Regions from separate parts of the Verminephrobacter aporrectodeae subsp. tuberculatae genome, predicted to be linked through region 1. Evidence: predicted binding sites of a transcription regulator. Region 1 holds the regulator's gene; the other holds the start of a gene.
What was found. The regulator NrdR, encoded in region 1, represses ribonucleotide reductase genes. The targets are predictions, from matches to a motif close to CACNANATNTNGTG.
Positions count from the first base shown of each region.

Region 2: the regulator NrdR is predicted to act here: its motif matches at 9,085-9,098, upstream of D5041_RS01920 (ribonucleoside-diphosphate reductase subunit alpha).

Region 1 is NZ_QZCX01000003.1:1,300,847-1,315,460, reverse strand. Features, by position in the region: gene nagZ (beta-N-acetylhexosaminidase) at 1-207, shown strand, start outside; gene D5041_RS20950 (2OG-Fe dioxygenase family protein) at 226-1,005, shown strand; gene D5041_RS20945 (universal stress protein) at 1,175-1,612, shown strand; gene mnmA (tRNA 2-thiouridine(34) synthase MnmA) at 1,698-2,840, shown strand; gene rbsK (ribokinase) at 2,920-3,861, shown strand; gene D5041_RS20930 (MFS transporter) at 3,874-5,217, opposite strand; gene D5041_RS20925 (YbfB/YjiJ family MFS transporter) at 5,400-6,605, shown strand; gene queF (NADPH-dependent 7-cyano-7-deazaguanine reductase QueF) at 6,678-7,523, opposite strand; gene D5041_RS20915 (2OG-Fe(II) oxygenase) at 7,584-8,489, opposite strand; gene yaaA (peroxide stress protein YaaA) at 8,486-9,304, opposite strand; gene glyA (serine hydroxymethyltransferase) at 9,722-10,966, shown strand; gene nrdR (transcriptional regulator NrdR) at 10,991-11,440, shown strand; gene D5041_RS20895 (hypothetical protein) at 11,458-13,110, shown strand; partial or broken gene D5041_RS20890 (IS4 family transposase) at 13,321-14,614, shown strand, end outside.
Region 2 is NZ_QZCX01000001.1:507,947-522,560, forward strand. Features, by position in the region: gene mmsA (multiple monosaccharide ABC transporter ATP-binding protein) at 1-1,019, shown strand, start outside; gene mmsB (multiple monosaccharide ABC transporter permease) at 1,031-2,278, shown strand; gene D5041_RS01905 (IlvD/Edd family dehydratase) at 2,320-4,053, shown strand; gene D5041_RS01910 (histone) at 4,157-4,654, opposite strand; gene D5041_RS01915 (ribonucleotide-diphosphate reductase subunit beta) at 4,822-5,982, opposite strand; gene D5041_RS01920 (ribonucleoside-diphosphate reductase subunit alpha) at 6,117-9,038, opposite strand; gene ampD (1,6-anhydro-N-acetylmuramyl-L-alanine amidase AmpD) at 9,238-9,858, opposite strand; gene D5041_RS01930 (sigma-54-dependent transcriptional regulator) at 9,842-11,368, opposite strand; gene D5041_RS01935 (ATP-binding protein) at 11,389-13,098, opposite strand; gene D5041_RS01940 (PP0621 family protein) at 13,105-13,320, opposite strand; gene D5041_RS01945 (cytochrome C assembly family protein) at 13,317-14,114, opposite strand; gene ffh (signal recognition particle protein) at 14,230-14,614, shown strand, end outside.

The DNA.
Region 1 (14,614 bases):
TGCAATCAGAGCGTGGCGGACGCGGGCAGGGCGCTCGATGAATGCATGGTCGGCCTGGAAAAGGCCCGGGTGGAGCGCCGCTGGCGGCCCCGCGCGGACAGCCAGGCGCGCCGCCTGGCCCTGCTGCCCCGGACCCCGTCATTATTCGCCTGGGACGCCCTGATGCGCCAGCCCGCCTACTGTGAGGCGCAGGCCCTGCTGCCCTGAACGGAGAACCGCCGCTCCATGACCCAAGTCACTTTTCCCCCGCCGTTCATCCCCGCCGGCGACGCTGCCCGCCAACTGCGCCAGCGGGGCTACGCCGCGCTCGCGCCGGCCGACGTGGCCCGCTGGATCGGCTGCGATCTTTCCGATCTGATGGGCCTCGGCGCTGACTGGGCCACGCTGCCCCCCGACGAATTCCTCCGGGACGGCGGCCGCTACCGCCGCCGGCGCCATGCCTGCTTCGTGGTGCAGGGGAAGCAACTGCGGCAGGCGCCGCACCGGGCGCACTGGCAGCCCGTGGAATACAACGCGCTGCATGGCGGCATGGAGCGCTGGTTTGCGCCCATGGAGCCGGCCACCGTGGCCAAGCCCGTGTGGCGGCAGCTGCTGCTGGCGCTCGCCGGGGTGTCCGACGCCGTATTCGCAGGCCAGGACAGCCCCGTTGCCTGGTTCGTCGAGGCGCACCAGTTCCGCATCGACACCACGGACGGCATTGGCCGCCCCACCCCCGAGGGCGCGCACCGCGACGGCGTGGACCTGGTCGCGGTGTTCCTGGTGCGGCGCGAGGGCGTAAAGGGCGGGGAGACGCGCGTGTTCGAGGCCGCCACGCCCGGCGGCCAGCGCTTTACGCTCGCGCAGCCATGGTCGCTGCTGCTGCTCGACGACGCCCGCATGGTCCACGAATCCACGCCCATCCTGCCCCTGGCCGAGGGCGGTTACCGCGACACGCTGGTGCTGACCTGCCGGCGCGGCAATTTTCAGGGAGCCGACGTGCCGAGGCAGGGGGCTGCACAATCCTGACGCCCGCCTTGCGTCGCCGTTCATCGCGACCCGGAACTTGATGCGCATCAAGATACGGGGCCTGCCGGGCGTGGACACTCGCGCAGTTGCAGTGCAGGCAGTGCGCCGCAGCGTTGTTCCGGATCGGGCCACCAACCCGCTCCCCCTCCGACTTCCAAGGAGAAGCATGATGTTTGAGCATATTCTGGTTCCTGTCGATGGCTCCAAGACCTCGCTGCTGGCCGTCTCCAAGGCCGCGGCCCTGGCCAAGGCCTTTGGCAGCGTCGTGACGTCCGTGTACGTGATCGACCCGTATCCCTTTACCGGTGTGGGCGCCGATTTCGCCTACGGCCAGGCGCAGTACACGAATGCCGCCACCGCCGAGGCGAACATCGCCCTGGACGCCACCCGGCGGGCCATGGCCGAGGCCGGCGTGCCGGTGAGCACCCTGGTGGGCGAGGGCCATGCGGTGCATGAGGGCATCCTGCGCGCGCTCGAGAGCACGGGCGCCGACCTGATCGTCATGGGCTCGCACGGCCGCCGCGGGTTGGAAAGGCTGGTCCTGGGCAGCGTCACCCAGCGCGTGCTGGGCGTGGTGCGTATCCCGGTGCTGGTCGTGCGCGAATAGTGCCTCATCCGGGTGCTGGCGCGGCCAGGGGCGCGGCCTCTCGTCCGCGCAATGCAGCGGCGGCGCAAAAAATACAATCCGGGCAATGACTGCATCAGCCAAGCAGCGCATCGTCGTCGGCCTCTCCGGCGGCGTGGACTCCGCCGTCACCGCGCACCTGCTGAAACAGCAGGGTCACGAGGTGGTCGGCATCTTCATGAAGAACTGGGAAGACGATGACGACAGCGCGCACTGCGCGTCGCGCATCGACTTCGTCGATGCCGCGGCCGTGGCCGACGTCATAGGCATCGAGATCGAGCATGTGAACTTCGCGGCCGACTACCGGGAGCGCGTGTTCGCCGCGTTCCTGCGCGAGTACCAGGCTGGCCGCACGCCCAATCCCGACGTGCTGTGCAACGCCGAGATCAAGTTCAAGGCCTTTCTGGACCACGCCATGCGCCTGGGCGCCGAGAAAATTGCCACCGGCCACTACGCCCGGGTGCGGCAGAACCCGGAATCGGGCCGGTTCGAACTGCTCAAGGGGCTGGACCAGTCCAAGGACCAGAGCTACTTTCTGCACCGCCTGAACCAGGCGCAGCTGTCCAAGACGCTGTTCCCCCTGGGCGCGCTGCACAAGACCGGGGTGCGGCGCATGGCCCAGGAAATCGGCCTGCCCAACGCCGGCAAGAAGGACTCCACCGGCATCTGCTTTATCGGCGAGCGGCCGTTCCGCGAATTCCTGAACCGCTATATCGCCCACGCGCCCGGCCCCATCCAGGACGCGCGGGGCCGCACGCTGGGCCGGCATGTGGGCCTGAGCTTCTACACCCTGGGGCAGCGCCAGGGGTTGGGCATTGGCGGCGTCAAGGAAGCGGGCGCCGGGCGCGGCGGCGGCGCGCACGAACCCTGGTTCGTCGCCCGCAAGGACCTGGCGCGGAACATCCTGCACGTGGTCCAGGGGCAACTGCACCCCTGGCTGCTGTCGCACACCCTCGACGCCCGGGACGCGAGTTGGATATCCGGCCACGCGCCCGCCCCCGGTGCCTACGCGGCCAAGGCGCGCTATCGCCAGCAGGACGCTGCGTGCACCCTGCTTGGCGCCAACGCGCAAGCATTCCGCCTGCGCTTCCCCGAGGCGCAGTGGGCCGTGACGCCCGGGCAAAGTGCGGTCCTGTACGACGGGGACCTGTGCCTCGGGGGCGGGGTGATTTTTGGCACCGAGGCCGGCCCGGCGGCGCCTCCGGCTTGAACTTGGCTCTCGTGTTACTCCGCACGCCTCACGGCAAACGACCCGCTGAATTCCCATCCGCATGCACACCGCCCCGACCATGAACCAACCCGCCCCCTGCATCGCCGTCGTCGGCAGCTTGAACATGGACCTGGTGCTGCGCGTGCGGCAGGCCCCCGGACCTGGCGAAACCGTGCTCGCCGACGCGTTGCAGACGCTGCCCGGCGGCAAGGGCGGCAACCAGGCCGTGGCCTGTGCACGCCAGGGCGCGCAGGTGCACATGTTTGGCCGCGTGGGCGACGACGCCCATGGCCGCACGCTGCGCGCCGGGCTGGACGCCGAAGGAATCGGGCACGGCGGTGTACAGACTGATCCGGTGGTGTGCACCGGCATGGCCGCGATCACGGTGGACGCCACGGCGCAGAACCGCATCGTCGTGGTGCCGGGCGCGAATGGCCGCTTCGTGCTCGACGCCGCCGCGCTCGACGCTGCGTTGCAGCAGGCAGATTGCCTGGTCCTGCAGTTCGAAACGCCGCTGCCCCAGGTGCTGGCTGCGGCCCGGCGGGCGCGGGCAGCGGGCTGCCCGGTGCTGCTCAACCCCTCGCCCATCCAGCCCCTGCCCGACGCGCTGTGGCCGCTGCTGCGCACCTTGGTCGTGAACGAAGTGGAGGCTGCGGTCCTCATGGGCAGCGTCGTCGCCACCCCGGCCGACGCGGCTGCGGCGGCGCGGGCGCTGCGCGCGCTCGGCCCCGCGCAGGTGGTGCTCACGCTTGGCGCCGCGGGCGCGGTGGTCGCCGACGAGACGGGCTGCCGCCACCACCCGGCCCCGGTGGTGGCGGCGGTGGACAGCACCGCCGCCGGCGACACCTTTCTGGGCGCGCTCGCCGTGGCGTTGGCGCAGCGCCAGCCGCTCGACGCCGCCGTGCGCGCGGGAATCCGCGCCGCCGCGCTGTGCGTGCTGCAGGCCGGCGCCCAGCCCTCGATCCCCAGCCGCGCAGCCGTTGTGCAAAGCGCGCAGCCTCCCGACCCGATCCGGCTGTAAAACGCGCCCGCCTCAGCCCTGGCGCGTCCGGCAATCACGCCGCCACGGCCTGAAGCCGAGCCACAGCACGATCCCCGGCAATTGCAGCAGCAGATTCAGCCCCAGTGCCGCACGGTATGCGGCTTGCGGATACTGCCCCTGGTGCGGGACCCACTGGGTGATCAGCAGGCCCAAACCCCATTGCACGCCAAAGGCCAGCAGGAACACCAGCAGATTGAACGAGGTGCTCACCCGGCCGGTCAGGTGGCCGGGCACGCTCTGCGCCACGATGGCGTAGTTCATCGTGGTGGCGGTGCCGAAGAAGCTGAAGCCCACGGCCACGACCAGCGGATGCACTGCGAGCGTTCCAGGACCCAGCACCATGAGCAGTTGGAACAGCAGGAAGAGGACGGTCCCCGTGCCGCACACGAGCACCGGCTTGAAGCCGTATTTCTGCACCGCGTCGGTGATCCAGCCGAAGAACAGCGAACCCGCGACCATGGCAACCGTGCCGGCGAACAGCACCTGCGCGACCTGCGGGCGCGCCAAATGACCCACGTCGCGCAGCCACGGAGCCATCCACAGGCCCTGCACCGCCATGTAGGTGGCGTGCGCGAACAGCGTGTACAGCGCGAGCCGCCAGAACGACCACGCCCGGTACAGTTCGCCCACGGTGCGGACCATGTCGCGCAGGCGCGTCTGCGTTTTCTGGCCAGGGTGTTCGGGAACCACCCCGAAGATGAGCGCGCTGACCAGCAGCGTGCCGGCTGCAAGCGCCAGGAAGGCGCCGCGCCAGTCGGTCAGGCCCAGCGCCCACTGCATGGGCGTGGTTGACGCCATCGCACCCATTCCGCCGACCGCGAGCAGGATCGCGGTGCTCAGTGGCAACCGCTCCTGCGGCAGCCACAGCGAACCGGCCTTGATCGCCGACATCAGCGAGCCGGCCACGCCCAGGCCGATCATGCCGCGCGCCAGCACCAGTTCGCCCAGCGACTGCGCCCGCGCAAACAGCACCGCACCGGCGGCGGCGACGAGCAGCATGGGCCCCTGGACCTTGCGCGGGCCAAAGCGGTCCAGCGCCACGCCGATGGGCAGCTGCGCTGCGGCAAACGTGAGGAAGTAGGCGCTGGTCAACAGGCCCAGGCTGCCCGCGGCCAGGCCCAGGTCGTGCGCCAGGTCGGGGTACACCACTGCGTTGACCGTGCGGTAGAGATAGGAAATGAAATGCGCCAGTGCGAACGGCAGCAGCACGGTCGCCAAAAGCACCGCCAAGCCGGGGCCGCTGCGCGCTGCCTGCGGCGGGTCGGCCACGGCAGACTCCGGGGCCCCGGTGACGGGCTGCGCGGCTGCGGCGCTGGCTGGGTCATTGGCTTGCATGGCTTGTCACCGTATTGCATGGGTGGAATGGGCTGGGCGCCGACCGTGGGCCATGGGGCGCTGGGCAACGCACGGCCGGCCGGGCACTATAGGCGAAGCGCGCCCGCATCCACCAAGGAATCCAATCGCTGAAAGGCACGCGGGGGGCACGCCGGCCCCAGGAGAAACGGTGAAAATCCGGCATGCTCCCCGCCGAACAATCCCCCCAAACCCTCTCGCCGAGTCTGTGGCCGGCCTTCGGTCTGGGGTTGGCGGCGGCAGTCAGCAACGGCTTCGCGCGCTTTTCCTATGCCCTGGTTCTGCCGGCGATGCGCGAGAGCTTCGGGTTGAGCTACGCCGAGGCCGGGTGGTTGAACACTGCCAACGCCCTGGGCTATGTGATCGGCGCCCTGTCCGGTTACTGGTTGCTGCGTTGGCGCCGTCCCAGCGAACTGTTTTCCGCCGGTCTGTGCATGACGGTCGCCACGCTGGTCTTCACCGGGTTTTGTTCGAGCTTGGTCGGTCTGAGCGTGGCCCGTTTGCTCTCGGGCATTGGCGCGGCCTGGGCGTTTGCCTGCGGGGGGGCCTTGATTGCCGTCCGCTATCAGGATTTTCCGAAGCGCTACGGGATCGCGACCGGGGTGTTCTTCTCCGGCGCGGGGATCGGTATTTCGGTCTCCGGATTGTTCGTCAGCCCGGTGCTCGCGGTGACGGGTCCGGCGGGATGGATGTACGCGTGGTGGGTGCTTGGCTTGCTCGCTGCGCTGGGGTCGCTATGGCCACTGCGCGAAGCTTGGCGCGTCCATGGGGGTAGCAATAGCGCCTCGGCGGCGCGCTTGCCCCTGTCGGGCCTGAAATCGGCGCTGCTCGGATATTTCATTTTTGCCGCCGGCTATATCGTCTATATGACGTTCATCTTCGCCCTGCTGCGCAACCGGGGCCTGTCCTGGCAATGGGGGACTGCGATCTGGGTCGTGCTCGGCGCCGGGGTCTCTTTGTCGCCCTTCGTCTGGCGCCGGGCGCTCAAGGACATGCCACCGGAATTGGTGCTGTCCGCGAGCTGCGCGACGACCTTCGTCGGCTCGGTGCTCCCGTTGCTGGAAAGCAGCCTCGCAGCCTGCATCGTTTCGGCATTCATTTTCGGCCTGGGCATGTTCATCGCGCCCTCATCCGTCGCCGTGCTCCTGCGCAAGAGCATGCCGACGGAACTGCTGGCCAAGGGCATGGCCTTTTTCACCGTGGTATTTTCCGTTGGCCAGGCCATCGGACCATCGCTGGCCGGTTGGGTCGGCGATCGGGGGACGCTGGACACGGCGTTGCTGGCAGGGGCGGCACTGCTGCTCGCATCCACCCTGGTGCCTCTTGTTGGTTACTTGCTGCCAGCGGGTGCGGGCGGAACAAATTCGTAATGCCCATCCCCTGCTGCGGGTCAGGGGCCAAGCGATCCTGGTCGCCCGGCACGCGTGTCCAACCCGGGGTGACTACTGCCGTGCCGTGCGCACGTTGCGCGGCAGGCCCTGCGGGCGGCTGGTGCGCAGCGGGTTGATGTCGATTCCCCCGCGGCGCGTGTAGCGCGCGTACACGGTCAGCGCGCCGGGTTGGCAGCGTGTCCACAGGTCCATGAAGATGCGCTCCACGCATTGCTCGTGGAATTCGCTGTGCCGGCGAAAGCTCACGAGGTATTGCAGCAGCCCTTCCTGGTCGATCTGCGGGCCGTTGTAGGCAATCTGCACGCTCGCCCAGTCGGGTTGGCCCGTCACCGGGCAATTGCTCCGGAACAGCTTGCTGGTCAGCACCTCGGACACGGGCGCCGCGTCGAACCGCGCACGCAGCAACTCGGGCGCGGGCTGGTAGTGCGTGCATTCCACGTCCAGCCGGTCCAGGCTCAGGCCGTCGAGTTCGTGCACGGGTTCCTGGTCAAACCGTTCGGGGCCCAGCAGCGTCACCCCTACGGCGGCCGAACGCTCGGCGCCGCGCCACACGGCCTCGCCCAGGTCGGCGCGGATGCGCGCCTGCACCTGCGCGGCGTCGGCGAGGCAGGTGTTGTTGAAGCTGTTCAGGTAGAGCTTGACGGACTTGCTCTCGACGATGTTCGGCGTCTCGCAGGGCACCGTGATGTGCGCCAGGGCCAGTTGCGGCTTGCCGCGCGCATTCAGCCACGACAGTTCAAACGCCGTCCACAGGTCGGCCCCGAAAAAGGGCGCGGCGCCGGTGATGCCGATCTCTGCCCGCTTGTCGGCACGCGGGATGGGAAAGAGCAGCGCGGCGTCGTACTGGTCGACATAGGTCGATGCCTTGCCGAGCCGGGATTGTTCTGGCGGGTTCATGGTCTGCACGGTTGCGTCATGTTTTCAGCGGCTGAAGGTGCGCGGATACGCAAGCCGTTTTCACCTGAATTCCCGCTCGCGCAGCCACTTGGTGGCGATCCACTTGTCGCCCGCAATCACCGGGGCGCCGCCGTGCAGCGTGCGCGTGTCGGGGTGCGGGCGGTCGTAGCTGAAGAACACGGCATTGCCGCGCTGGGGCGCGACGGCGACGTGCACGTCAGGGAATACGGTGCCACCGCCTTTCTCGGTCGTGGCCAGGTACAGCACCAGCGTGCCCACGCGTTGCCCGCCGCGCTGGAGGATCTTCGGCGTTCCGGGATCCTCGGGGTTGAAGTAGTCGTAATGTGGCTTGTACTCGGCGCCGGGGCGGTAGTGCAGCACCTGCAGGCCCTCACCGTTTTCCACGGGCCAGTTCAGCAGGCGCGCAATGCGCGCTTCGATGCGCTGCAGCAGCGGGCTTTCTCCGCGGTGGAAGAACATGCCGTCGCTGGTGCGGGCGTCGTTGAACTCTTCGCCCCCCGTTTCGGGGGCCACCGTGAGCGAGCGCGCCATGCGCGACGCGGCGGCGGCGATCAGGGCCTCGCATTCCTCGGGCGCAAGCAGATTGCCAAACACCACGATGCGTGGCTGCTCCATGCTCAGCAGCACGTCTGCGGTGCGGTCGCCACAGTCCACCCGGGTCGGGGATTCGTCCAGGCGCGGCCCGGGCATGGAGGCTGGCGGGCTCTGTGGCGCGGCGGGTTCGACCAGGAGCTGGTGCAGCGTGCTCTCGAGCGCTTCGGCCGCCACCTGCTCATTCCAGCCGGAACTGCGCATGGATTGCAGCAGCGAGGCCTGCGTGCAGCCGGCCTGGGTTTGCTCGATGATCCAGCGGCGTAATTCGGGCGTGACCTTCTGCTGTGCGGCGGCGCTGCTGCGCTGGGTGCTCGTTGTGCTGTCTTGTCGCGGGTCGGATTGCTGTGTCATGCGGGTCCTTCGGTTGCAACAGGGTTTTGGGTTCGGGGTGCGGGGGCCTTGCGCCGGAACACCAGGCGCTCGGGATCGGACGCTGCCGGGGCAAAGGCATAGCCGTCCAGAGCAAACCCTTCGAGCCCGTGCGCTGTGGTGATGCGGTGCGTGATGGCATGGCGCGCCATGAGGCCGCGTGCGCGCTTGGCGTGCAAGCCGATGATCTTGTACGCGCCGCCTCTCCAGTCCTCGAAAACGCATTCGACGACGCGTGCCTTGAGCGCCCTGCGGTCCACCGCCTTGAAGTATTCCTGCGACGCGAGGTTTACGACCACGGGCGTGGCGTCGGCCTGCAGGCGGGTGTTCAAATGCTTGGCAATCCGGCTGCCCCAGTACTGGTAGAGGTTGCTGCCGGCATCGGTGGCCAGGCGCGAGCCCATCTCCAGCCGGTAGGCCTGCATGCGGTCCAGCGGGCGCAGCACGCCGTACAGACCGCTGAGAACGAGCACATGCTCCTGTGCCCAGTCGAGATCCGCTGCGCTCAGCGTGCGCGCCTGAAGGCCCGCGTAGACATCGCCGTTGAAAGCCAGCAGCGCCTGGCGCGAGTTCGCGGACGTGAAGCGCGGCGTCCAGGCCCGGTAGCGCGCCACATTCAGCGCGGCGAGTTTGTCGCTCAGGTGCATGAGGTCGGCAAGGTCTTGCGCGGACTTGCTGCGCAGCACCTCGATGAGCGCGGCGGACTGCGCAAGGAACCGGGGCGTGGAATGCGCCAGGCCTGCGGGCAGGGGCGTGTCGTAGTCGAGCGCTTTGGCGGGGGACAGCAGAAACAGCATGTGTGGTGTGGGGCCGGAGGTCCGAAGCTGCCTGAGGGAAAGGCCGTCGGTGGTCTGGCCGGAGCATAAATGCAGGCCGCAACGCCCCAAATGGTACAGGGTGCGTGGTGATTACGCCGCTCCACCGGCCCACAGCCCATCAACCAAAGCAAGTTCCGCTTGGCGATCGGCCGGGTTCTGATCGGCTGTCAGGAGCGTGTCTGTCGGCTACACTTGCGGATGCACGTGACTGGCGATAAGGCGCCGTACCCCGCCCCACCCGGCACAGGGGTGCTGCCGCTGATGTGGAAACCGGCAAGGGCTTGACTCCCTTGCGAACCACCGGGGAGCGCGCCGCAAGGGAATCCTTTCGCTCTTGCGTTCCGCCGTTCGCCTGGGCAGCCCTTGTCTCAAGGGATACAAGTTTGCAGGACCACCATGTACGACCGCCATCTTCTCGTCGAGCAAATCGACCCCGAGCTGTTTGCCGTGATCCAGGCCGAGAACGCCCGGCAGGAGCAGCACATCGAACTGATCGCCAGCGAAAACTACGCATCGCCCGCCGTCATGTGGGCCCAGGGTACGCAGTTGACGAACAAGTACGCCGAAGGCTATCCCGGCAAGCGCTACTACGGCGGCTGCGAGCACGTGGACCGGGCCGAGCAACTGGCCATCGAGCGCGTGAAGAAGCTCTTCGGCGCCGAGGCCGCGAACGTGCAGGCACACTGCGGCGCGTCGGCCAACGAGGCCGTTTTTCTGGCCTTTCTCAAGCCCGGCGACACCATCATGGGAATGAGCCTGGCCGAGGGCGGTCACCTCACGCACGGCATGCCGCTGAACATGTCGGGCAAATGGTTCAACGTGGTCTCCTACGGCCTGGACGCGAACGAAGTCATCGACTACGACGCCATGGAGCGCAAGGCGCACGCCACCCGGCCCCGGCTGATCATTGCCGGCGCTTCGGCGTACAGCCTGCACATCGACTTTGCCCGCTTTGCCAAGGTGGCCCGGGACCTGGGCGCGACCTTCATGGTCGATATGGCGCATTACGCCGGCCTGATCGCCGCCGGCCTGTACCCCAACCCCGTGCCGCACGCCGACGTGGTCACCAGCACCACGCACAAGAGCCTGCGCGGCCCCCGCGGCGGGATCATCCTGATGAAGGCCGAGCATGAAAAAGCGATCCACAGCGCCATCTTCCCGGGTCTGCAGGGTGGCCCGCTGATGCACGTGATAGCCGCCAAGGCCGTGGCCTTCCAGGAAGCGCTGCAACCCGGATTCAAGCTATACCAGGAGCAGGTGCTCAGCAATGCCAAGGTGCTCGCCGAGACGCTGAGCGCGCGCGGCCTGCGCATCGTCAGCGGCGGCACGCAGAGCCACATGATGCTGGTCGATCTGCGCGCCAAGGGAATCACCGGCAAGCAGGCCGAGACCGTGCTCGGTGCGGCGCACATGACCGTGAACAAGAACGCCATTCCCAACGACCCCGAAAAGCCGATGGTGACCAGCGGCGTGCGCATCGGCACCCCGGCCATGACCACGCGCGGTTTCCGGGAAGAACAGGCGCGCGCCACGGCGCACCTGTTCGCCGACGTGCTCGACAAGCCGCACGACGCGGCGCATGTCGCCGCAGTGCGCGAGCAGGTGGACGCGCTCACGACGCGCTTTCCGGTCTACGCCTGACCCTGACGCCCCGCCACCGCCCCCATGAAGTGCCCCTTTTGCGGCCACCTTGAAACGCAGGTCGTCGAAACCCGGGTATCCGAGGAGGCGGTGTTCATCCGCCGGCGCCGCCAATGCAGCGCCTGCGACAAGCGCTTTACCACCTACGAGCGGCCGGAAGTGAGCCTGCCGGCCATCGTGAAAAAGGACGGTCGCCGCGTCGAATACGAGCACGACAAGCTGCTTGCATCGTTCCATCTGGCGCTGCGCAAGCGTCCGGTCAGCACCGACCGGATCGACGGTGCGATCGAGCGCATCGAGGAAAAACTGCTCGGCCTGGGGCCGCGCGAAGTGCCCTCCAGCCGCATTGGCGAATGGGTCATGCGCGAGCTCAAGAAGCTGGACAAGGTGGCCTATATCCGCTTTGCCAGCGTGTACCGCAGTTTCAAGGACATCGACGACTTCCGCGCCATGGTCGACGAGGTGCGCAAATAACCCGACAGTCCGGAAACATGCTTGAGCCGTTCGCCACCCCGACCCCCGCCAAGCCGGCGCGGGCGCTGATTCGCCCGATCAGCCAAGTCACCGTGAAACTCCTCCCGCGCAGAAACCAGACAGCGCAGGAGCGCTTTGACGCGACGGTCGATCAGGTGCTGCGCTGGCTGGAAAAAAAGTCCGGCCGCAGCCTCCCGTCCGAAGCCTGGCAGCGAAGCAGCTTCGATCTATCGGAAATCGGCGCGCCGCGCGCCGCGGCCGTGGCGCTGGCCGAACCCCGGTCCTGGGCGGCGCGGCTCGACGACGACGACCAAAGCGTGCTGCAGCGTGACTGGATCACCGAAGTCGGCGTGCGCCTCGATTCCCGGGGCGCGGTGCAGTTCGGCACCCGGCTGATCTGCGCCACGCGCGGCGACAATGCGCCATTCGACCGCTCGATCCCGGGTTTCGCCAAACAGATTCTGCGCGCCGGCCCGGCCGAGCTCGACGGGGAACTGATTCACAAGACGCCACGCATCATCGCGAGCGAAGCCGACGTCGACGCCCTGCTGGCCTTGCTCGAGCGGCCAGAGCGCATCGCCGACGTCGTGGTCCTGTCCTTGCCGGTAGGCTCCGAGGACCCGAGCCAAACGGCGATCCCGGCCGAGCGGTTCCTGCAGCAAACACTGGGGGCGGCGCATGTGGTGGTTCTGACGGGGCGCGCGAGTTTTCTGCTCTCGGACCGGGTCGGGCGCGAACTCTCCACATTCCAGCAGGCGGTCCGAACCTATCGGTCCGGCTTCAAACGCTGTGTGGACGAAGCCTCACGGCATCCGCTCGCGCTCGCGCAGCGCATCGCCGCATGGAATGAGAAAGGCCCCCTGGCCTTCGCACCCTGGCTGGTCAACCAGGTGCTGTGGAATACGGTCCGGGGGTATGAGCGCGAGCAGCGCCTGCCCAGCTTCAACTTCGTGCGCCAACAGGCCGCGCAGAAAGAACGCAGCCAAGCCAGGCCCGCCGGCGACAGCGATACCGATCTGGTGCAACTCGAGCGGGACAACGAGGCGCTGCGCACCAGCTTGCAAGAGCAAAAGCAGGAGTACGACGACCTGCTCAAACTCGCCGAGGACGAGCGCAACGCCGCCGAGCAAAAAGCGGAAGCCGCGAAGGAACAGGCCTTCAAACTGCGGCAAAGAGTCTGCGCATTGGAACAGCAGCTGGCGCAGTCGCCAGGCCGGCAGGACGTGCCGATTCCGCAGGAACTCGACGAATTCGAGTCCTGGTGCGAGGAGCAACTCGCCGGCGCGCTGGTCATGACGCCGCGCGCAATCCAGGGCGTGCGCAAATCGACCTACGAAGATCCCGCGCTGATCTACAGGGCGCTGCTCCTGCTCAAGGAATACTATGTTCCGATGCGCATTCATGGGGGGGACGACAGAAAGCAAGCCTACGACCAGGCGTTGGCCAGCCTGCACCTCAAGGAGGAGCACACGGGAAACGCCACCAAATGCAATGGCGATCAGTACAGCGTGCAATATGCGGGCCATCGGAAGGTTCTCGTTCGCCACCTGAAAAAAGGCAATGCGCACAACCCGCGGCATTGCTTTCGTTTGTATTTCTTCTGGGACGATGAGAGCCAGTTGGTCGTCGTGGGCTGGCTGCCCTCGCATCTGGACAACAAGGTGACTTAGCGTCTGGCGTCGTGTCACGCCGCCCGCCGCCGGGGCTTGGCGAACGCAGCGCGGCGTTGTTTCTCGGCACCAGGACGAACGGCGACGACTGCCCGAAACGCCTGGTGGACGTTGCCCGGTCATCGGGCAAGAGCACAGCCAAACCCATCTCGTCATACACAAGTCCCCCGCGCATGAGCTATGCTACCTATTTCATAGCGAAAGCACACAATGAGCTGGGCAGTCACCGAATTCAAGAGCATGAACCTGGGGGACCCCAGGCGCAAACAGCGTGCGATCCACCTGATCGAGAGCTTGAGTGCCAAGCCCACAGCCAGCATTCCCCAAGCCTGCGGCGATTGGGCCGACACCATCGGAGCCTACCGCTTCTTTGGCAATGAGGCGGTCCAGTGGGAAGCCATCCTGGCGCCGCACATCGAAAACTCGGTGGCCCGCATGGCGGCGCACGAGCATGTTTTGTGCATCCAGGACACCACCGAATTGAACTTCAATGGGCAAGAGGCCAAGGGGTTGGGGCCACTGAGCTACGAGGCCCAGCGCGGCATGTACCTGCAGCCCACGTACGCCATCTCCACCTCGCGCGAGCCGCTGGGTGTGCTTGATGCGTGGATGTGGGCACGACAGCCGCGCCAGAGCGATGGTAGCCGTCCTGGCGTCAGCGAAAGCCTGCGCTGGATAGAGGGCTACGAACGACTGGCCGAGATGGCCCCGCAGTTGCCCAATACACGACTGGTCTACGTGGCCGACCGCGAGGCTGACATCATGGCCCTGATGGTGCGAGCACGTGACTTGGGCGAGCCAGTGGACTGGTTGCTGCGCAGCAAACACAACCGAGTTCTCGGAGAAGACGACAAACTGTGGAGCCGGGTGACGGCGGGTGATTCGCAGGGAGAGATTCGTTTCACCCTTGCCTCGCGCCAGGGGTCGCGCCCTCGTGAAGTGGTACAGCAAGTGTGGGCGCAAGCGCTGGAGTTGCCCGATGGCCACGGCGGGTTTGTGCAGGCCACATGCATCGTTGCCCGGGAGGAGCCGCTGGCGAATGGCGAAAAGCCCATCGAGTGGAGATTGCTGACGAACTTGCCCGTGGAGACCCTGGAGCAAGCCGCCCGGATGATCGACTGGTACCGGGCGCGCTGGGAGATCGAAATGTTCTTTCATGTGCTCAAGAACGGTTGCCGGATCGAAGCCTTGCAGTTGGGCAGTGTCAGCAAGATAGAACGCGCGGTGGTGTTGTACATGGTGGTGGCGTGGCGCATTGCCCGGCTGATGCGACTGGGGCGTAGTTGCCCGCAACTGGATGCGCAACTGATGTTCGAGCCCGACGAATGGAAAGCGGCGTACATCCTGAACAAGCAAGAGTTGCCCAAGGAGCCGCCCACGCTCAACGAGGTGTGCGGCTGATTGCCAAGCTGGGGGGCTTTCTTGCGCGAAAGCGCGATGGTGAGCCCGGAGTCAAGACCATCTGGCTGGGAATGCAGCGCATTTTTGACTTTGCCGCTGGCAT
Region 2 (14,614 bases), on a different contig from region 1:
GGGCGCTGCTGGACCTGCTGCTGGAACTCAGGGGCCAGGGAATCACCTGCATCCTGATCTCGCACAAGCTCAACGAAATCTCCCGGGTGGCCGACGCGATCACGGTCCTGCGCGACGGCAGCACGGTGGAGACCATGGATTGCAGCACCGCACCCGCGAGCGAAGACCGTGTGATCCGGGCCATGGTCGGGCGCGAGATGGCCGAGCGCTATCCGCGGCGCGTGCCGCGCATCGGCGACACCGTGTTCGAGGTGCGCAACTGGCGCGCCTACCACCCGCAGCGCAGCGAGCGCGCGTTCATCCAGGACGTCAACCTGCACGTGCGGCGCGGCGAAATCGTGGGCATCGCGGGACTCATGGGCGCGGGTCGCACGGAACTGGCCATGAGCGTCTTCGGGCGCTCCTGGGGGCAGCGCATCAGCGGCGAGGTGCGCCTGCACGGCAAGCCGATCGACGTGAGCACGGTGGAGCGGGCCGTGCGCCACGGGCTGGCCTACGTCACCGAAGACCGCAAGGGCAACGGCCTGGTGCTCAACGAGGACATCCAGTTCAACGTGCCTCTGGCGCACCTGGGGGGCATCTCCCGCGCGCAGGTGATCGACCATGGGCGCGCGCACCGGGTGGCGCAGGACTACCGCGAGAAGCTGCGCATCCGCTGCTCCGGCGTGAACCAGAAGACGCTCAACCTCTCGGGCGGAAACCAGCAGAAGGTGGTGCTCGCGAAGTGGCTCTTCACGAACCCCGAGGTGCTGATCCTCGACGAGCCCACGCGCGGCATCGACGTGGGCGCGAAGTTCGAGATCTACACCCTCATCGCCCAGCTCGCGGCCGAGGGCAAATGCGTGCTCGTCATCTCCTCGGAAATGCCCGAGCTGCTGGGCATTTCGGACCGCATTTACGTGATGAACGAGGGCCGCTTCGTTGCCGAGATGCCCACGGCGCAAGCGAGCCAGGAGCGCATCATGCGCGCCATCGTGAGAAATGAGCGGACTGCGGGTGACGCGCAGCGCACTGAATGACCAACTGGTATATGAACTCCACACCTTCTTCGCTGGTGAACGACGCAAGCAAGCTGCTCGGCGCTGCCGACGCGGCCGACGGCCCGGCGGCAATGCCGCGCAAACTGCTGCTGGAATACCTCAAGCACAACGTCCGTGAATACGGCATGTTGATCACGCTGGTGGCCATCATGGCCTTCTTCCAGGTCATGACCGACGGCACGCTGATGCAGCCGCTGAACCTGACCAACCTGGTGCTGCAAAACAGCTACATCGTCATCATGGCGCTGGGCATGCTGCTGGTGATCGTCGCCGGGCACATCGACCTGTCGGTCGGCTCCGTCTGCGGCTTTATCGGCGCGCTGGCCGCGGTGCTGATGGTGCAGTACGGATGGCATTTCGTTCCCGCCACGCTCGTCTGCCTGCTGTGCGGAGGCCTGATCGGCGCGGTGCAGGGCTGCTTCGTCGCGTTCTCGCGCATCCCTTCGTTCATCGTGACGCTCGCCGGGATGCTGGTCTTCAAGGGCCTGGCGCTGGCGCTGCTCGCGGGGCAGTCGGTGGGGCCGTTCCCGGAATCGTTTCAGATGCTCAGCTCGGGCTTCATCCCCGACGCCTTTGGCGCGCAGGGCCTGCGCCTGAGCTCGCTGCTCCTGGGTCTGGCGCTGGCGGCGGCCCTGACCGTGGTCGCCGTGCGCGGCCGCGCCAACCGGCTGCGGCACGGCGTGCACGCGGAGCCCGCGCTCCTGTTCCTGGTCAAGACGGCGCTGTTCGCCGCGCTGCTCATCTACTTCAGCTACCTGCTGGCGTCGTACAAGGGCCTGCCCAACGTGCTGATCGTGATGGCGCTGCTGATCGTGCTGTTCGAATTCGTCACCAGCCGCACGACCATCGGCCGGCGCATCTACGCGCTGGGCGGCAACGAGAAAGCGGCCAGGCTCTCGGGAATCAAGACCGAGCGCCTGGCCTTCTACACCTTCGTGAACATGGGCGTTCTCGCCGCGCTCGCGGGGCTGGTGTTCGCCGCCCGCCTGAACACCGCGACGCCCAAGGCGGGGCTGGGGTTCGAGCTGGACGTGATTGCCGCCTGCTTCATCGGCGGCGCCTCCGCGTCGGGCGGCGTGGGCCGGGTGATGGGCGCGGTCATCGGCGCCTTTGTGATGGGGGTGATGAACAACGGCATGTCCATCCTGGGAATCGGCATCGACTACCAGCAGGTCATCAAGGGCGTGGTGCTGCTCGCCGCCGTGCTGGTCGACGTGTACAACAAGAACAAGGCATGATCCGCGCCCGTCTCCTCTCCCCTTTCTGCCCCAGTCCCACCATGACGCCCCCGAAACGCATATTCCGCTCCGCCGAATGGTTCGGCGCCGCCGACAAGACCGGCTTCATACACCGCAGCTGGATGAAGAACCAGGGCATTCCGGACCATGCGTTCGACGGCCGCCCGATCATCGGCATCTGCAACACCTGGTCCGAGCTCACGCCCTGCAACGCGCACTTTCGCAAGGTCGCCGAGCACGTCAAGCGCGGCGTCTACGAGGCCGGGGGCTTTCCGGTGGAGTTTCCGGTTTTCTCCAACGGCGAATCGAATCTGCGCCCCACCGCCATGCTCACGCGCAACCTGGCGAGCATGGACGTGGAGGAGGCCATTCGCGGCAACCCGATCGACGCCGTGGTGCTGCTCACGGGCTGCGACAAGACCACGCCCGCGCTGCTGATGGGCGCTGCCAGCTGCGATGTTCCGGCCATCGTGGTCACCGGCGGGCCCATGCTCAACGGCAAGCACGAGGGCCGCAACATCGGCTCGGGAACGACGGTGTGGCAGCTGCACGAAGCGCTCAAGGCCGGCGAAATCGAGCTGCACCAGTTCCTCGCCGCAGAAGGGGGCCAGTCGCGTTCCGCCGGCAGCTGCAACACCATGGGCACCGCATCGACCATGGCCTGCATGGCCGAGGCGCTGGGCACCTCGCTGCCGCACAACGCCGCGATCCCCGCCGTGGACGCGCGCCGCTACGTGCTCGCGCACATGTCGGGCCGGCGCATCGTCGAGATGGCGCACGAGGGGCTCACGCTCTCCAGGATCCTGACGCGCGCGGCGTTTGAGAACGCCATCCGCACCAACGCCGCGATCGGCGGATCGACCAACGCGGTGATCCACCTCAGAGCCATCGCGGGTCGCATCGGCGTGCCCCTGGAACTCGACGACTGGACGCGCATCGGCCGCGGCACCCCCACGCTGGTCGACTTGCAGCCCTCGGGCCGCTTTCTGATGGAGGAGTTCTACTACGCTGGCGGCCTGCCCGCCGTGCTGCGCCGCCTGGGCGAAAACGGACTGCTGCCGCACCCCGACGCCCTCACCGTCAACGGCAAGACGCTGTGGGAGAACGTGCGCCAGGCCCCGCAGTACGACGACGAGGTGATCCGCCCCCTGGACAAACCGCTGATCGCCGACGGTGGCATCTGCGTCCTGCGCGGCAATCTGGCGCCGCGCGGCGCCGTGCTCAAGCCCTCGGCGGCCTCGCCCGAGCTGCTGCGGCACCGGGGCCGCGCCGTGGTCTTCGAGAACCTGGAGCATTACAAGGAGCGCATCGTCGACGAGACCCTGGACATCGACGCCAGCTGCGTGATGGTCCTGAAGAACTGCGGCCCCAAGGGCTACCCCGGGATGGCCGAGGTGGGCAATATGGGCCTGCCGCCGAAGCTGCTGCGCCAGGGCGTGAAAGACATGGTGCGCATCTCCGACGCGCGCATGAGCGGAACGGCTTACGGCACCGTGGTGCTGCACGTGGCGCCCGAGGCCGCTGCAGGTGGTCCGCTGGCCGCCGTGCGCGACGGCGACTGCATCGAACTCGACTGCGCGCAGGGCCGGCTGCATCTGGACGTCAGCGACGCCGAACTGGCGCAGCGCCTGCACGCACTCCGCAGCGCCGACATGGGCGGCCGCGGCGGCTACCAGCGCCTGTACGTGGACCATGTGCTGCAGGCCGACGAGGGCTGCGACCTCGATTTTCTGGTGGGCTGCCGCGGCGCGGCCGTACCGCGCGAATCGCACTGAGCACATGGGCACACCCGTTGTGCGCAGATAAAAAAACCCGGTGCACAGGCACCGGGTTGGACGCGCAATGCGCGCAAGAAATACGCGCGAGGTGCCGCGAAAATCAGGGCTTGTTGCCCGTAGGAAAAGGCCAGGCCGCCTGAGGATTCAGGGTGGTCTGTGCGGCAGCAGGCGTCGGCGCCTTGGGGGTTTTCCGCGGCGTCTTCGGTGCAGCCGCCACGGGTAGCGTCTTGGACACGGAGTTGCCTGCGGAAGCGCCCTTCTTCGCCGGTACGACCTTCTTCGCTGGTGCAGCCTTCTTCGCCGGTACGGCCTTCTTCGCCGGTGCAGCCTTCTTCGCTGGCACGGCCTTCTTCGCCGGTGCGGCCTTCTTCGCTGGCACGGCCTTCTTCGCCGGTGCAGCCTTCTTCGCTGGCACGGCTTTCTTCGCCGGTGCAGCCTTCTTCGCCGGCACCGCTTTCTTCGCCGGTGCGGCCTTCTTCGCCGGCATGGCTTTCTTCGCCGGTGCGGCCTTCTTCGCTGCTACGACCTTCTTTGCCGGTACAGCTTTCTTCGCGGGAGTGGCCTTCTTCGCGGCCGGTTTTTTTGCAGTTGCCATCATGTTCTCCTTGGTTCAATTTGCAGAGAGCACCTTCTGTCTACAGTGGACAGAAAGCGATTCATGGGGTCATCCCCATGAACACGGGAACGCCCCGCATGGCGGCGCTCTGCGGCGCTGTCCGTGCGGGGCGTGGTGTGGAAATCCATGGCGATGAAATACGCAAGGCCTTAGTCCCAGGACAGCGCGCCGCCTGATTGGTACTCGATCACCCGGGTCTCGAAGAAGTTGCGCTCTTTCTTCAAGTCGATCATTTCGCTCATCCACGGAAACGGGTTTTCTTCGTGGGGGAACAGCACCTCCAGGCCGATCTGCGTGGCACGGCGGTTGGCGATGTAGCGCAGATAGCCCTTGAACATGGAGGCGTTCATGCCCAGCACGCCGCGCGGCATGGTGTCTTCTGCGTAGCGGTATTCCAACTCCACGGCTTCGAGAAACAGGACCTTGATCTCGGCCTTGAACTGCGCCGTCCAGAGCTGCGGATTCTCCAGCTTGATCTGGTTGATCAGGTCGATTCCGAAGTTGCAGTGCATCGACTCGTCGCGCAGGATGTACTGGTACTGCTCGGCGGCGCCGGTCATCTTGTTCTGGCGACCCATGGCCAGGATCTGCGTGAAGCCGACGTAGAAGAACAGACCTTCCATCAGGCAGGCGAAAACGATCAGCGACTTGAGCAGCGTCTGGTCGTTCTGCGCCGTTCCGGTGCGAAAGCCGGGGTCCATGATCGCCTCGATGAAGGGGATCAGGAACGCGTCCTTGTCGCGGATCGACGGGATTTCGTTGTAGGCGTTGAAGATCTCGCTCTCGTCGAGGCCCAGCGACTCGACGATGTATTGGTAGGCGTGCGTGTGGATGGCTTCCTCGAAGGCCTGGCGCAGCAGGAACTGGCGGCATTCGGGCGCCGTGATGTGGCGGTAGCTGCCGAGCACGATGTTGTTCGCGGCCAGCGAATCGGCGGTGACGAAGAAGCCCAGGTTGCGCTTGATGATGCGGCGCTCGTCGTCGGTCAGGCCCTGGGGGTCCTTCCACAACGCGATGTCGCGCGTCATGTTCACTTCCTGCGGCATCCAGTGGTTGGCGCAAGAGGCCAGGTATTTTTCCCAGGCCCATTTGTACTTGAACGGCACCAGCTGATTCACGTCGGTCTGGCCGTTGATGATGCGCTTGTCGGCTGCCCTGACGCGGCGTGGCGCGGCCTGCGCGCCGGTGGCTGCTGCGGCACTTGCGGGTTGCTGCGATGGGGGCGCCTGTCCCGCCGAGCGGTTGTCGTCCAGACCGCCGTCCTGTTGATTTTGCGCTGAGGGCTTGACTTCTTCGTCCCAGGTCAACATAGATTTTCCAGTGAGCGGATTATGAAAGCAGTGCTGCGAAAAGAAAAGCACTGGAGCGTTGTGCTGCAAGGTTTTGTTGCTTCACAGCACCGGAGCGATGCCGTGGATGATGGCCGCGTCATGCCTGCGCGCGCTCATTGGCAGGCTTCGCAGCCTGGGTCGTCGAGCACGCAGAACCGGATGTCGGTCGCGGGCAGGGCCGCTGCGCTGGCGGTTTTCGGCGCGCCGGATCGATCCTGCGCAGCGGCTGCGCCGCTGTCGTCACCCGAGGCAACGGCGTTGAGCTGGCGCGTGTTCACGGTGCTCATCTCGACGTGCGTGGCGCTTTGCGTGCGCAGGTAGTACGTGGTCTTGAGGCCGCGCACCCAGGCGAGTTTGTAGGTCTCGTCGAGCTTTCTGCCCGATGCGCCGGCCATGTAGATGTTCAGGCTTTGCGCCTGATCGATCCACTTCTGGCGCCGCGCCGCGGCTTCCACCAACCACTGGGGATCGACCTCGAAGGCCGTGGAGTACAGCGCCTTGATGTCCTGCGGCACGCGATCGATGGGTTGCAAAGAGCCCTTGAAATGCTTCAGGTCCATGATCATCACCTCGTCCCACAGGCCCAGGCGCTCGAGGTCGCGCACCAGGCTGGCGTTGATGACGGTGAATTCACCCGACAGGTTGGACTTTACGGACAGGTTGCCGAACGAGGGTTCGATCGATGCGTCCACGCCGACGATGTTGGAGATGGTCGCGGTGGGGGCGATGGCGACGCAGTTCGCGTTGCGCATGCCGTCCTGCGCGATCTTCCTGCGCAGCGCGTCCCAGTCCAGCGTCGCCGACCGGTCCACTTCCACGTGGCCGCCGCGGGCGTTGGCAAGCATGTCCAACGTGTCCAGGGGCAGGATGCCGCGTTCCCACAGCGAGCCTTTGTAGCTGGAGTATCTGCCGCGTTCCCGCGCCAGTTCGGTCGATGCCCAGTAGGCCTGGTAGCAGATGGCCTCCATCGACTGGTCGGCAAATTCCACGGCCTCTTGCGAGGCGTAGGGGATGCGCAGTTCGTACAGACTGTCCTGGAAGCCCATCACACCCAGGCCCACGGGGCGGTGGCGCAGGTTCGAGTCGCGCGCCTTGCGCACGGCGTAGTAGTTGATGTCGATCACGTTGTCGAGCATGCGCATGGCGACGGTGATGGTTTTCTTCAGCTTCTCGTGGTCGATCCCGCCGTCCTTGAGGTGCCGCAGCAGGTTCACCGAGCCGAGATTGCAGACGGCGGTTTCGCTGTCGCTGGTGTTGAGCGTGATCTCGGTGCACAGGTTCGACGAATGCACCACGCCGACGTGCTGCTGGGGCGAGCGCAGGTTGCACGCGTCCTTGAAGGTGATCCAGGGATGGCCGGTCTCGAACAGCATGCTCAGCATCTTGCGCCACAGGTCGCTGGCCTGCACCGTCTTGGCGGGCCGGATTTCGCCGCGCGCGGCCTTTTCCTCGCAGGCGACGTAGGCCTTCTCGAAGTCGGCGCCGAAGAGCTCGTGCAACTGCGGAACGCTCGAGGGCGAGAACAGTGTCCAGGGGCCCTTTTCGATCACGCGGCGCATGAACAGGTCGGGGATCCAGTTGGCCGTGTTCATGTCGTGCGTGCGGCGCCGGTCGTCCCCGGTGTTCTTGCGCAGTTCCAGGAATTCCTCGATGTCCAGGTGCCAGGTTTCGAGGTAGGTGCAGACCGCGCCCTTGCGTTTTCCGCCCTGGTTCACGGCCACGGCCGTGTCGTTGACGACCTTGAGGAACGGCACCACGCCCTGCGATTGGCCGTTGGTTCCCTTGATGTGGCTGCCCAGCGCGCGCACGCGCGTCCAGTCGTTGCCCAGGCCGCCGGCGAACTTGGACAGCAGCGCGTTTTCCTTGATCGATTCGTAGATGCCGTCGAGGTCGTCGGGCACCGTGGTCAGGTAGCAGCTCGAGAGCTGCGGGCGCAGCGTGCCGCTGTTGAACAGCGTGGGCGTGGACGACATGAAGTCGAACGACGACAGCACTTCATAGAACGCGATGGCGCGGGCTTCGCGATCGGTTTCATGCAGCGCCAGGCCCATGGCGACACGCATGAAAAAGGTCTGCGGCAGTTCGATGCGGGCCTTCTCGATGTGCAGGAAGTAGCGGTCGTACAGGGTCTGCAGGCCGAGGTAGTCGAACTTCAGGTCGCGCCCGGCGTCGAGGGCAGCGCCCAGGCGCTGCAGGTCGTACTGGAGCAGGCGCTCGTCGAGCAGGCCGTTGTCCACGCCCTTTTTGATGCATTCGGGAAAGTAGCCCACGTAGGCCTGGCCCATGGCGTCCTGCGCCACTTCGCGGCCCAGCACCTCGCGCACGATGGTGTGCAGCAGCAGGCGCGCGGTGGCGTAGCTGTAGCCGGGGTCTTTTTCGATCAGCGTGCGCGCCGCCAGAATCGCCGCCTTGTAGACCTCGTCCATGGGGACGCCGTCGTACAGGTTGCGCAGGGTTTCGGCGGCGATGGGTTCGGCCGACACGTTGGCGCCCAGATGCACGCAGGCCGATTCGATCAGCGCCTGCAACCGGCCCGGCTCGAGCGCGACGCGCACGCCCCCGTCGAGCACATGCAGCCGGGGCGCGGACACTGCGGCCAACTGCGGCCCGGCCTGGCGCGCGCGCTCCTGGGCGCGGCGCTCGCGGTACAGCACGTAGGCGCGCGCGATATCGTGGTGCCCGCCGCGCATCAGGCCGAGTTCCACCTGGTCCTGCACGTCTTCGATGTGGAAGGTGCCGCCGCCGGGGCGCGAGCGCATCAACGCGCGGATGACGTTGTGCGTCAGGGTATCGACGATCTCGCGCACGCTGGCCGACGCCGCGCCCTGCGTTCCGTGGACCGCGAGAAAGGCCTTCATCATGGCGACGGCGATCTTCTGCGGCTCGAACGGCACGACGCTGCCGTTGCGCCGCATGATCTGGTAGTGCGCGAACGGGTCGTCGGCTGCGGCCGCCGGCGCTGCCGGCACGGCTTGGGACGGGTTCGGGGCAGTCGGTGCGTGGGCGGTGGACGGGGTACTGGATGCGGCTTGCATGGGTGATCTCTTTCGTCGGTAGTGCGCCGGACTCTGGTCTGTCAAACGCTATATATGGTGTGTCCTGTGGGTCCAATACACTACCCGTAGTGTACGCCGCAGCGACCAGAAGGCAAGCTCACTGCCTGCAATAAACCCCATACGGTCTGTGGGTTTCGCTGGACGGAACCCGCCGCCGCTGCGCTGCGCCGCAGCACAGTCAGCGCACGGCGGAACATGCATCCGGCGGAAACCGGCGCCGGGGCCAGTCCAGCGCGTGCTGCAACTGCGCCCAGTCGAATCCGGCGCCCGGGTCCTGCTTGCGGCCGGGGGCGACGTGCTCGTGCCCGGCGACGTGCTCGATGGGGTAGCGCAGCGCAATGTCCCGGCACAGCGTGACCAGCGTCCGGTACTGGGCGGGTTCGAAGTGCAGGCCTTCGAGGCCTTCGAGTTCGATGCCGACGGAGTCGTCGTTGCACTCGCCGCGCCCCCGGTACGAGGACCGCCCGGCGTGCCAGGCGCGCAGATCGCAGTCCACGAATTGCCAGAGCGCACCGCTGCGTTGAATGAAGAAATGCGCCGAGACCCGCTGGCCGCGGATGCTCTGATAGGAGGGGTGCGCGTCCCAGTCCAGGGTGTTCATGAACAGCTGCTGGACGGCTCCCGTGCCGAACTCTCCCGGCGGCAGGCTGATGGAATGCAGCACGATCAGATCGACCGATGCCGGCGGCACCAGGCGCATTGCCTGGTTGGGAGAGGTCCGCCTCGTCGCCGAGCCGTGCCAGCCTCCGGCCCAGGGGGACGCAGCGGCACGCGCGGGCGCGTCATCCGATGTCGTCATGCGGCTCCTGCTGATCGTTGGGCAGCGTGATGTTCAGGCGGGCGATGCGGTAGCGTATCTGCCGCAGGCTGATTCCCAGCCGGGCGGCGGTGGCGGTCCGGTTGAACCCCGCCTCGCGCAGCGCGCGCACCAGGATCTCGCGCTCCTGCTGGTCGAGCCAGGCCTGCAGGTCATGGGGCAGGGGCATCGTGCGGACCACGGCGGACAGCGCGGGGCTGCTCGGCGGCTCGGCGCGGGGCACCGCGGGGTCCGCAGGCTCTGCGGGGGACTGCGCGCCGCGCGCCACCGCCACCGCCACTGCGGCCACGGCCGCGCTCGTGTTCGCGGGCCAGTCCACATGCAGTTCATCGCCATCGCTCAGCGCCACGGCACGGTGCAGCAGGTTTTCCAGCTCCCGGACGTTGCCGGTCAGCGGATGCGCGGCGATGGCGCCCAGGGCGCGTTGCGTGAGCGTGGGAACCGGCATTCCCGAATCCTGCGCGATGCGCGCCAGCAGCGCGGTGCACAGCGCGGGCAGGTCCTCACGCCGCTCGCGCAGCGGGGGGACCAGGATCTCGATCACGTTCAGCCGGTAGTACAGGTCCTGCCGAAAGCGGCCCGATTGCACATCCGCTGCCAGGTTCCGGTGGGTGGCGCTGACGATGCGCACGTCCACGGTCTCTTCCTGGGTCGAGCCCAGCGGGCGCACGCTGCGCTCCTGAATGACGCGCAGCAGCTTGGACTGCATGGCCAGGGGCAGGTCGCCGATTTCGTCCAGGAACAGGGTGCCTCCGCGCGCGGCCTGGAAGTAACCGTCACGGTCCTGGGTGGCCCCGGTGTACGAGCCCTTGCGCGCGCCGAAGAATTCGGCTTCGAGCAGGTTCTCCGGAATCGCGCCGCAGTTCACGGCCACCAGGGGGCCGTCCGCGCGCTGGCTGTTGGCGTGCAGCGCCTGCGCGACGAGTTCCTTGCCGGTGCCCGATTCGCCATGAATGAGCACCGGCGCCATGCCGCGCGAGACCTTGGCCACACGTTGCTTGACGTTGCGCAGGGTCTCGGATTGGCCCACCAGCCGCTCCAGCGCCGCCGCGCCGGCGTTCTCGGCAGCGGCTGCCGGCCGGCCCCCCGTGCGCGGGGTGCGCGGCGCCGGGACGCCGCCCGTTCCCTGCACGGCCGAAGCCACCACGGAGCGGAACTGTTTCAGGTCCACGGGCTTGGTCAGGTAGTCGAATGCGCCCGAGCGCAGGGCCTCGACGGCGTTTTCCGCAGACCCGTACGCGGTCATGACCACACAGCGCTCGCGGCGCTGCTGCTCGCGCAGGTCCTGGAGCAATTCCATTCCGGACCCGTCGGGCAGGCGCATGTCGGTGATCACGGCGTCGAAGCGCTGGGCCTGGAGTTGCACGCGCGCTTCCTGCACGCTGGACGCGGTCTCCACGCGGTAGCCCTCGCGCAGCAGGGTGAGCTCGTACAGGGTGCACAGATCGGGTTCGTCGTCTACGACGAGGATGGATGCGGTGGGCGCTACCATGGCAGGACGGTTCACGGGGTTCAGGCCACGCTGGTGTCAAAGCGCAGCGGGGCGGTGCCACGGGCAGGCGCGGTGCGGCGGAAATCCACCGTGAACGCGTTGCCTCCGGTCTCGCCGCGCAAGGTGGTGCGGCTGAACCGTTGGCAGCTGATGAAGGCCCCGTGGCGCTGGCACAGCTCGCGGCAGATATAGAGACCCAGACCGCTGGAGCGGCTCTCCGAGGAAAAGAAGGGCTCGAACAAATGGCGCTGCACGGATTTGTCCATGGGCGCGCCGTCGCTCCAGACCTGCAGGCTGACCTGGCCCGTGGGGGATGCATGCGTGATGACCGCGAGCGAATCGGGCTCATGCCCGACGTAGCGCAGCGCGTTGTCCAGCAGGTTCACCAGCACCCGGCGCAGGTGCTCCGCGTCGAACTCCACCTGCGCCGCGTCTGCGCCGAGCATGAGCACCGCGCGGCGGCGCATCGGGTCCTGCGTCTGCCAGTCGCTCCATATCTGGGCAATGCTCTCGTCCAGGGGGATGGTCGGCTCCGGGGCATGGCTCGTCGGGTGCTGGTCGCGGGCAATGTCGAGCACGTCTTCGGCAATGCGCGCCAGCCGGTCGGCGTTTTGCCGCACCATGTGCGTGAGCCGCTTGTGCGCCAGGTCGTGCAAATCCTCTTCGAGCAGGGCGTTCGCCTGAACGATGGCCGCCAGGGGGTTGCGGATCTCGTGCGCCACGGCGGCGGACATGCGTCCCATCGCCGCGAGCTTTTCGGTGCGCAGGCGCGCTTCCATCTCGTGCAGGTCGTGCAGGAACATCACGCACAGCCGCTCGGTGTGCGTCTGGCGCGCGGCTTCGCGCGTGGAGGTCAACCAGGTGCGCACGTGCAGGCCGGCGGGGCTTTGGCCGGGGTGCAGCAGGTTCGCGTCCGCGGTCTGCGGCCTCTCCTGCCAGAAGGTATGCCGGGCCAGGGTGACCAGCGGTTGCCAGGGCGCTTCGCGCGCCAGGCTGAAGGGCGGCTGCGGTACGGGAACGCGGCCGAGCAGTTGCAGTCCGGCCGGATTCGCGATGTGCACGGTGTCGCTTTCATCGACCACGAGCACCCCGTCGCTCAGGTTCTGGATGACGAGGGCGCTGACCTGGGCCTGCACGTGGGCGGCGATCCGGCTTTGCTGCGCGACTTTCTGCTCGCGCGCCAACCGGGACGCCAGCTGGTGCACGAGGTAGCTGACGATGAAGTAGCCCGTTCCGGTGAGCGCGCCCTGCAGGTAGCGCTGCGTGTCGTCGTCCGTCGTCTGGTATGTGCTCGTCCACCAGGCCCAGGCAAGCAGCAACAGGGTCACGCCCGCCGCGGTGCCCAGCGCCAGCATGAGCGTGCCCAGCGCGGCGGCCATCAGGATCGGCAGACCGAACAGGGGCGTGTAGTCGATGTTGCCGACGTGCAGCAACTGCAGCGCCGTAATGGCCACCAGGTCAACGCCGATGGACGGCACCCATTGCGCTCCGGTGTACGGCGCCGGAGGGTCGTGTCTGGCCAGCACGCTCAGCACCACGGTGGCCGCCAGATACCCCACGCACACGGCAAGCAGCGCAGGCTCGGCGCTTTTGTAGATGATCTGCCCGGTGCCCTGCAGGCCCAGCAGCGCCAGCGCGACCATCACGCGACCGGTCAGAAACCCGCGCCAAAGGCGCACGAACGCTGGATTCACCGGGGGCAGAAAGCTGCCTGCAGGCTGGGTGTGCATGGGGATTCAGCCCGGGCCAAGTTGCCGGTGCTCCGCGCAGCAGTAAGCCTGATTACCAAGCGTCCAGGCCTCTGCCTGGGGAATGTGCACACCGCAGTGCGCGCAAGCGGGCATGTCCTGGGCCGACGCGCGCGGCGGGGGCGCGGATCCCTGCGCTGCGCGGCGGCTGCGCCAGGTTCCGATGCCCAGCAGCAGAACCAGCAGCAGGACCAGGTATTTCATGCACTGCGCCCCAGAACGACTTCCAGCACGAAGCGCGAGCCCACATACGCGAGCAGCAGCAGCGCTGAGCCCGCGTACAGCACGCGCACGGCACTGCGGCCACGCCAGCCAAAGCGCGCACGGCCCAACAGCAGCGCGGCAAACGCCAGCCAGGAGAGCAGCGAGAAAACGGCCTTGTGGTCCCAGCGCCAGGCACGGCCGTACAGGGTGTCGCCGAACAGCCAGCCGGCGAGCAGCGTGGCCGTCAGCAGGACGAAGCCCGCGGTCACAAAACGAAAGGTCAGCCGCTCAAGCGTCAGCAGGGGAATGCCGCTATGCGGATCCTCGGCCTGGCGGATATGGTGCTCCGCACGGGTCATGAGCCAGGCGTGCACCACAGCGGCCGCGAACAAACCATAGCAGGCCAAGCCCAGCGCCAGATGCAGGGGCAGCCAGGGCGAAGCGCTCACGTGCAGGGGCTGCCCCGGAAAAAGCACGGCCAGCACGATGGCCACCGCACCCAATGCCGCCAACACCCAGCGCGCCTGCATTTGCGGGAACAGCTGCCGCTCCACCGCGTACACCGTGAGCACCAGCCAGGCCGTCATCGACAAGGCCGGCGCAAAGCCAAAGCGCGGCGGATCGCCCGCCAAACCCCACACCAGCACAGCGCCGTGGAGCATCCAGGCCGCAGACAACGCATTGCGCGCGGCCACCGCCCCCAGGCGCGAGGCCGCAGCAGCGGGCACGGCATACGCCACGGTCGCAGCCAAGACCAGCAGCCAGCTGACGGGGGAAGCGCCGGGTAAGATCATGGGTCACAGTTTAGGGCAACCTGCGGGCAGCGCGTCCCCGCGCGGCACGCCCCGCGTATCACTTTCGCCGCATCGCCAGCACCAGCGCCGCGCGCACAACACCGGAATTTCTCCCATGGCCTCCGCCCTTACCGACAAACTCACGCGCCTCGTCAAGCAAATGCGCGGCCAGGCCCGCATCACCGAAGCCAACGTGCAGGACATGCTGCGCGAGGTGCGCATGGCCCTGCTCGAAGCCGACGTGGCCCTGCCCGTGGTGCGCGATTTCATCGCGCGCGTGAAGGAAAAGGCGCAGGGCCAGGAGGTGCTGGGCTCACTCAAACCCGGTCAGGCGCTGGTGGGAATCGTCAACCGCGAACTGGTCGCGACCATGGGCGCGGGCGTGGCCGACATCAACCTCGCGGCGCAGCCACCCGCCGTCATCCTGATGGCCGGCCTGCAGGGCGCCGGCAAGACCACGACCACGGCGAAACTCGCAAAACACTTGGTGGAAAAGCGCA